DNA from 2 places in the Virgibacillus kimchii genome. Region 2 is predicted to be linked to the other one. Evidence: a T-box and tRNA genes for the amino acid it is inferred to sense, from the RefSeq annotation. Region 2 holds a T-box; the other holds one or more tRNA genes.
The links. A T-box is a leader RNA that pairs with one kind of tRNA and senses whether it is charged. The one in region 2 lies ahead of glyQ (glycine--tRNA ligase subunit alpha), so its partner is inferred to be a tRNA-Gly.
Positions count from the first base shown of each region.

Region 1: it has a tRNA-Gly gene. The T-box ahead of glyQ (glycine--tRNA ligase subunit alpha) is inferred to sense a tRNA for this amino acid. The anticodon was not compared.

Region 1 covers NZ_AP043951.1:1,266,661-1,271,090, forward strand. The annotation lists gene ACZ42C_RS06505 (MurR/RpiR family transcriptional regulator) at 1-790, shown strand, start outside; gene ACZ42C_RS06510 (aspartate aminotransferase family protein) at 895-2,262, shown strand; tRNA gene ACZ42C_RS06515 (tRNA-Gly) at 2,780-2,853, shown strand; tRNA gene ACZ42C_RS06520 (tRNA-Arg) at 2,862-2,935, shown strand; gene ACZ42C_RS06525 (metallophosphoesterase family protein) at 3,010-3,522, opposite strand; gene ACZ42C_RS06530 (XTP/dITP diphosphatase) at 3,531-4,142, opposite strand; gene rph (ribonuclease PH) at 4,151-4,430, opposite strand, start outside.
Region 2 covers NZ_AP043951.1:1,082,089-1,086,518, reverse strand. The annotation lists gene era (GTPase Era) at 55-957, shown strand; gene ACZ42C_RS05510 (YqzL family protein) at 1,044-1,199, shown strand; gene recO (DNA repair protein RecO) at 1,381-2,124, shown strand; T-box leader at 2,187-2,361, shown strand; gene glyQ (glycine--tRNA ligase subunit alpha) at 2,615-3,505, shown strand; gene glyS (glycine--tRNA ligase subunit beta) at 3,498-4,430, shown strand, end outside.

The DNA of each region.
Region 1 (4,430 bases), 180 kb from region 2:
TGAATATATATTGGAAAATCAGCATTCAGTGCCATTTCTTACAGTGGGAAAACTGGCGAAGCTCACCCAGGTCAGCCAGGCCACCGTTGTTCGATTTGCCACATTTTTAGGATACACAGGATACAATGAACTTCAGCAATTTATGTATGACTCTATTGAAAAGCAGCTAAATACGGTGGAGCGCCTTAAAATGGCCCGCTCGGTACATGATACATCATCCGGAATTGATGAAATATTCGAGAACGATATAGCCAATATCCGGTCCACCATGGAAAACTTGAATACGGAAGACTTTAAGAAGGCTGCCAATTACTTGATGGATGCCGAAACTATTTACATCGTAGCCAATCGCAGTGCTGTTTCCCTTGGTGTTTTTCTTCATTATTATTTGGAAATTATTTTTGGAAATGCCGAACTGGTGCAATCCAGTGAATCGGCCTTTGAACGAATGTATAACCTGAACGAAAAGGATGTCGTTATCGGCATCAGTTTCGCCCGTTATACAAAAAGCACGGTGGAAATTGTTACTCATGCAAAGGAAAAAGGAGCAAATGTGATTGCGATTACGGATGGGCTTTTATCTCCGGTCACCAGAACTGCAACTATTTCCCTCTTCACCCAAAGTAAAGTTCCATCCATTCTCGACTCATTTGTAGCACCGTTAAGTCTCATTAATACACTGATCAACTATATTGGAAAACAAATGGTTGATGAAATAGACGAAAGACTGGAAAAACTGGAGCAAATCTGGGATCGATACGATGTTTTTATACACAAGAAGGAACAATAAAAAGAAACAAAAATTTCATTTATGTTAAATAATGAAATATATATTGCATTTATTTGATTTCTTGCATATACTAATACCAAATCATATGTAAGGAGCCAATAAATATGAACGCAGAAGTATCGATGGTAAATGGTCCTAAGTCCAAATCTGCTGCTATGTTCAAACGAGCATCTGATGTAATTCCCGGTGGTGTTTCTGCCAACATCAAATATTATGAGCCTTATCCGATCGTAATGAAACATGCAAATGGCAGTAAGATTACTGATGTGGACGGAAATGACTATATTGATTATTTACTATGCTACGGAGCCCTGATTACCGGTCACGGCCATGAAAGTGTAATGCAAGCGGCAAATAAACATTTACAGCAGATAGGAACAGCTGTGTTTGGAGCACCACATGAATTGGAAATTACGCTCGCCGAAAAGTTGGTTAACTTATATTCCGGTATCGACATGATCCGCTATACCAATTCCGGATTGGAAGCAACATTATTGGCTATTCGCATGGCATCCGCCTACACAGGCAAAGAAAAGATAGGTAAGTTTGAAGGCCATTACCACGGTGGTTATAACCAAGTACTTGTCAGTATTAATCCGGATCTGGAAGAAGCCGGGGAGGAACAGGCGCCAAATACAGTCCCGGAATCAAAAGGAATTATGAAAAAAGAGCTGGAGCAAACTGTGGTTTTACCTTTTAACGACTTAGAAGGAAGCAAGGCACTTTTACGGAAGCATGCCCATGAACTTGCTGCCATTATTATTGAACCGGTGCAAAGCGGATTTATCCCGGCAGAGTTCGAGTTTATTAAAGGACTGCGGGAAATAACGAAGGAGCTTGGTATATTATTAATTTTTGATGAAGTGAAGACAGGGTTCAGAACGAGTCTTGGCGGTGCTCAACAGATTTATCATGTGTGTCCCGATTTAACGGCGCTTGGAAAAGTGCTTGGTGGCGGATATCCTGTGGGCGCAGTTGGCGGCAGGAAAGAAATAATGATGACAAGTGCACCCAATGGGTCGAGTGACATTTTTTCCGCAGGTGAACAGGGCGATAGGACAGATGTACTGTTCCACAGTGGCACATATAATGGACATCCAGTCGTGCTGGCTGCCGGGCTTGCAACCATTGAACTGCTTGAAGGAAAAGGAGTAATGGAAAGCCTAATTAATCATACAAACCTTTTACGGACCAGGCTTGAAAAACTATATGCCTCCTATCAAATCCCCATGCAAACGATAGGGATGGGAAGCATATTTAATATCGTGTTGACCGATCAACCAATACGGAATTACCGGGATATGTTACTTGCAGATGCGCCACTACGAAAAGCGATTGATCTGGAACTGCTCGACCTCGGCATCTATTGTAAACCAGGTAACCGGTATTCCATGTCGACTGTTCATCGTGGGATAGACATTGATTTTACGATAAAGGCACATGAAGAGGCAATTAGAAGAGTACTTCATTAAAAATTCTCTGTGCTTAAAGCCCGGGGTTTATAGTACCGGGCTTTTCACCTTACCGTATGGTATAATCGATACCGTAATTGCGGAATTTCCGTACGACTTCATAGGATGTTTGAAGTTAAATTTAACATTTAATGTTGACAAATAAGTTAGTAATGCATATAATAAATTTTGTCGGTAAAAATTACATACTTAATCATTTGTTCAATGCGGGTGTAGTTTAGTGGTAAAACCTCAGCCACGAGCAACGCACCCACCGAGTAAGCTTCGAGTTGCCCCGAAGCACGATACATCCTTGAATATGCTAGAAGATGCAGGGGCATGACGGGCGGCAGTAAATCTAATTGAATATATCCTTACACCATGCGGGTGTAGTTTAGTGGTAAAACCTCAGCCACGAGCAATGCACCCACCGAATAAGCTGCAAGTTGCCCCGAAGCACGATACATCCTTGAATATGCTAGAAGATACAGGGGCATGACGGGCGGCAGTAAATATAATTGAATATATCATATACCATGCGGGTGTAGTTTAGTGGTAAAACCTCAGCCTTCCAAGCTGATGACGAGGGTTCGATTCCCTTCACCCGCTCCATATCATATGTCCCGGTAGCTCAGCTGGATAGAGCAACAGACTTCTAATCTGTAGGTCGCAGGTTCGAATCCTGCTCGGGACGCTCATAAAAAAATCACAAACATTTTGTTTGTGATTTTTTTACTGATTTTTTATATTAACCATTTAAAGAGACGACTATGATAATTGCGCATGATAGGAAAGCTCCCTGACCTGCTCCCCATCCGGCGTATAAAATGTCACAGAAATTTTCTTCGTTACGTCCCATTCCAGCACTGCATATGTCTTTTCTCTTATTCTTCTTGGCATGCGAATACTCCCCGGGTTGATAAACAATAGGTCATCCATCATTTCTGCACCCGCTATATGAGTATGACCGAAGCACACTACTTCTGCATTAACTTCTTTTGCCCGGTAGGAAAGCGGCAGCAGACCCGATTTGACATGGTGCAGATGTCCGTGTACGATCAAAAAACGAATCCCCTCAATAACAATCACCTGTTCATCCGGGTATTCCGGATCCATATCGCAGTTCCCGCCTACTATTTGAAAGTGATCTAATACTTCTGCATCCATATCCAATTCCGAGTCACCGCAATGGATCATATGTTTTAACTGGTGCCGCTCCTTTATTCTGGTTATTTCCTCCGTTAATCCATGACTGTCACTCAAAATTAAAACTTTTGGCATAAAACAACCTATCCTTTTTCTTTGATGATTTCATTTTGAATCCAATCTTCTAATTGCCTGATAGCATCTTTTCTGTGACTTATTTGATTTTTCTCTTCTGAAGAAAGCTCAGCCATGGTTACATGGTAACCTTCAGGAATAAAGATTGGATCATAGCCAAATCCATTGGTACCTTTTTTGGATAATGCAATGTTTCCCTCACAATAGCCTGTTCTGAAAATGGTTTTCCCTCCTGGAATAGCAACTGCCAGCACACAAATAAACTTGGCAGTTCTATTCTTTTCCGATACACTTCTCAGTTCATCCAATACTTTATCCATATTCGCTTCATCATCTTTATTCTCTCCTGCATATCTCGCTGAATATATACCCGGTCTTCCGTCCAGATGGTCTATCATAAGGCCGGAATCATCCGCCAATACCGGAATGGACAAAACATCAGCTATTTGCTCGGCTTTTAACTTTGCATTTTCTTTAAACGTATTTCCGGTTTCCTTTATGTCTGGAAGTTGTTTTTCCAAATCAAGCAAAGAATGTGCTTTTATAGCGTACCCGGAAAAGAATGCTTTAAATTCTTTTGCTTTTCCAGTATTTTTTGTGGCAATAAGTATTTGTTTCATCGGTTCACCTATTCCTTTGTTTCTCCAATGCGCCCTGCCAGTTCTCCCAATGTATCTTTCTGGATAGTAAATATTTCCTCCAGCCCATCACTGGCAAGTTTAAGCATCATTTTCAGCTGATCGACCGTAAATGTAGCTTCTTCTCCCGTACCCTGTAATTCCACAAATTCTCCGGCACCTGTCATCACCACATTCATATCCACCAGTGCTTTTGCATCCTCTTCATAATTTAAATCCAAAATTTCCAACCCGTCCGGTAATACGCCTACAGAAGTGGCAGCTAAAAAA
Region 2 (4,430 bases):
AAAATGGGTATAGAAAAGTAATAAACTTTGAAAGGCTGTCTTGGAGGAAATAGTATGCACACAACATTTAAATCAGGATTTATTGCGATTATCGGAAGACCAAACGTAGGAAAATCAACTTTCATGAATAAAGTCATCGGGCAAAAAATCGCTATTATGAGCGATAAGCCGCAAACAACACGGCATAAAATTCAAGGGGTATTAACAGAAGAAGATAACCAAATGGTTTTTATCGACACACCCGGTATTCACAAGCCAAAACATAAGCTTGGAGACTTTATGGTAAATTTGGCAGAGAATACGTTGAATGAGGTTGATGCCATCCTTTTTATGATTAACGCAGAGGAAGGCTATGGAAAGGGGGACCAATATATATTGGACAGACTGCAAAAGGTAAACAGCCCGGTTTACCTGCTTATTAATAAAATTGACTTGGTTCACCCGGATGATTTATTTCCATTAATCGATCAATATAAAGACAAATATGATTTTCAGGAAATTATTCCAATCTCGGCATTGCAAGGCAACAATATAAACAGGTTGCTGGAAATTTTAAAAAGGAACTTCCCGGAAGGTCCACAATATTACCCTAGTGACCAGGTAACGGATCACCCGGAAAGATTTTTAATGGGAGAACTGATAAGGGAAAAAGTATTGGAGTTAACACGTGAAGAGATTCCCCATTCCATTGCGGTTGTCATCGAGCATATTGAACAAAGGGATTCGGATACCCTGTTCATTCAAGCAACGATTATTACGGAAAGAAAGACACAAAAAGGCATCCTGATTGGAAAGCAAGGCAGCATGCTGAAAAGTATAGGAAAAAAAGCCCGTCAGGATATAGAAAACCTATTAGGCACAAAAGTATTTCTGGAACTGTGGGTGAAGGTAAAGAAAGATTGGCGAAACAGGCAGCAGCAGCTGCAGGAATACGGTTTTCGGGATGATGAATATTAAACATGGAAAATTTTAATACACATGGACTTTTCGCGGAGGGAAACGATAAGAAGGAAACACTTTAAAGAAGAAAGGTGTGGTTTCTTGTGATTGATCTTACCTGGAAAGTATTTAGTCAGACGGGAAACATTGAAACTTATTTACTCATGAAACAAATTGAAAATGAATCCGATTCATCATGGAGAGAAGCGGTAACCGAAACCGAAAATAAAGAGGTCCATTCTGTGGACAGCAAAATATAACGTACTTGGTCAGCTTTATATAAAATCGGCTCCTTTGTCAATCTGATTTGATATAATAGACAATACAATTGAAAAAGTGGCCTTTTCACAGGCTGCTATGGGGAAAGCTTTAGTTAAACATATGCAGGAAAGAAGGATTTATGCTTTCTTTTCTGCTGAGGAAATGGAAAGGGGAAGCTGAGTGCTGGAAAAAATTGAAGGGGTTATTATAAAATCCAATGATTACGGTGAATCACATAAAATAGTAACAGTTTTCAGCAAAAAACTTGGTAAAATCTCCGCCTTGGCAAGGGGAGCCAAAAAGCCTAAAAGCAGAATGGCAGCAGTCACACAGCCATTCATCGTGGGCCAATTTTACATGTATGTGAACAGCGGTTTAAGTACCATTCAACAAGGGGAAGTGGTCAATTCCTTTCGGGCGGTGCGTGAAGATATTGTCAAGACGGCATTTACTGCGTATATCGTTGAATTAACAGATAAACTGACTGATTCACAAAGTCCGGACGGTTTTCTGTATGAAGAACTTCTGGATACGATGAGATGGATAGAAACAAATGAAGATACTGCTGTTCCGATCATGATGTATGAATTAAAAATATTTAAAAGAGGCGGCTTTGCACCAACCGTTGACAGTTGCATTAATTGCGGCGGAATAAAAGGGCTTACTTCTTTTTCCGTGCGGGAAGCAGGATTACTGTGCAATGGGTGTGAGGGTTTAGATCCAAATGCGTTTTCAATATCCCCCGCTGTTGCAAAATTATTGTATACATTTAGTAAAGTGGAATTAAAGCGAGTAGGGACCATCTCAGTAAAACAGGAGAATGTCAACCTGCTTCGAAAAATTATCGATGCTCATTATGAACAATACGGTGGCTACTTTCTTAAATCCCGAAAGGTAATTAACCAGCTTCATTTATTAAAATAAATAGGTTTTGATTGACAGATCGTCTTTCATTGTCGTACCATTCTACATATGAATAATATAATGAATAGGCACTGATGGAGAAGAGTACTTTTTGTTCCCTGTATAAAGCGAGTTCAGGACAGTGAAAGCTGAACAATAAAGCAAAAAGGAAAGGCGCTCCGGAGCACTTGTGATAAAGTGGCTTCTTGGAAATGAAGCAATTAGGGTGGAACCGCGGGTCGATATCCCGTCCCTATGTCTTGTTAAGGCATAGGGACGGGATTTTTGAGTTTGGATGCTATTTTTAAAGCGGAGATGAAGGAAAATGTGACGTAACTTTAAATGTTGTTCGGGCATCGATTATCGCTCCGGAAATACACTACCTGTCCGCCCGAAGTGATTACAGACGGTAGGTGTTGCTGAGACTTAGTAAATAACGAGTAGTTACATCGCAGTTTTTGTAAAAAGAGCTTAGCAGGAAAAAATTTAGCAGTTGAAGGGAGATTTGATGATGAATATACAGGAAATGATCTTAAACCTGCAGAAATATTGGTCTGAAAAAAATTGTATTATCATGCAGGCTTATGATGTGGAAAAAGGAGCGGGCACCATGTCACCGATGACATTGCTGCGGAGCCTTGGACCCGAACCTTGGAATGTGGCGTATGTGGAACCATCAAGAAGACCTGCCGATGGAAGGTACGGAGATAACCCGAACCGTTTATATCAGCACCATCAATTTCAGGTTATTATGAAACCATCCCCGGATAATATCCAGGAATTATATTTGAATTCCCTCATACAGCTGGGGATTGATCCGAAAAAACACGATATTCGCTTTGTGGAGGATAATTGGGAAAACCCCACATTGGGGGCTTCCGGTTTGGGTTGGGAAGTATGGCTTGACGGCATGGAAATTACACAATTTACTTACTTTCAACAAATCGGGGGACTGGAGGCCGACCCTGTTTCCGTCGAATTGACATATGGAATTGAACGGCTTGCTTCCTATATTCAGGACAAAGAAAATGTTTTTGATTTGGAATGGACCGATGGTGTAACAGTTGGCGATATATTTTACCAGCCTGAATATGAACACTCCAAATATACTTTTGAGACTTCCAATACTGATATGCTGTTTAACCTGTTTTCCACTTATGAAAAGGAAGCAAAAGCTACGATGGAGAAGGGGCTTGTGTTCCCTTCCTATGATTACGTACTGAAATGTTCCCATGTTTTTAATTTGCTTGATGCCAAAGGAGTTATTTCCGTGACGGAAAGAACTGGTTACATTAAAAGAGTCAGAACACTTGCCAGAGAGATAGCCAAAGCATATGTAACAGAAAGGGAAAGGCTTGGATTTCCGATGTTAAAGCAAGAGGAGGGGAATGTTAGTGGCTAAGGATGTTTTATTTGAAATCGGACTAGAAGAATTGCCTGCAAGATTTATCGACCAGGCTGAGAAAGAACTGCGGGAAAAAACTGCAGACTGGCTGGATGAATTAAGAATTAAGTATGAATCGATTGATTCCTTTTCCACCCCGAGAAGACTGAGCGTAATTATTACCGGACTGAGTGATCAGCAGACCTCTCTGGAAGAAGAAGTTAAAGGTCCTGCGGAAAAAATAGCAAAAAATGCTGAAGGCAATTGGTCCAGAGCAGCAGAAGGCTTTACCCGGGGACAAGGAAAAACAGTTGAAGATATTTATATAAAAGAAGTAAAAGGAACACCGTATATTTTTGTAAAAAAATATGTTGAAGGTGAACAAACAGCGACTATTTTGCCCGAATTCAAACATATCATACTCTCCCTTACATTCGGCAAAAACATGCGTTGGGGTGCTGAATCCGTACGATATGCCCGTCCGATCCGATGGATTGCTGCTTTACACGGGGAAAAGATTATCCCTTTTGAAATTGCCGGAGTTCGTTCAGGAAACATTACCTACGGACACCGATTTTTAGGAGATAAAATCACCTTAACAAATCCAGAAGAATATGAAGCAGCTTTATTGGACAACTATGTTATTGGAAATGCAAAAAAACGGGAGCAGCGGATTGTAAAAGAAATAAAAGAATTGGAAGCTAAAGATAATATTCAGGTTCCAATCGAGGAAAGCTTATTGGTTGAAGTAAGAAATCTGGTTGAATATCCTACCGTCTTTACCGGCAAATATGATGAATCATTTTTGACATTGCCACCAGAAGTGTTAATTACTTCAATGAAGGAACATCAGCGTTATTTTCCTGTAAAATCAACATCAGGGGATTTGCTTCCTCGATTCGTTGGCGTTCGAAACGGAGATGATCATGAGCTTGAGACAGTG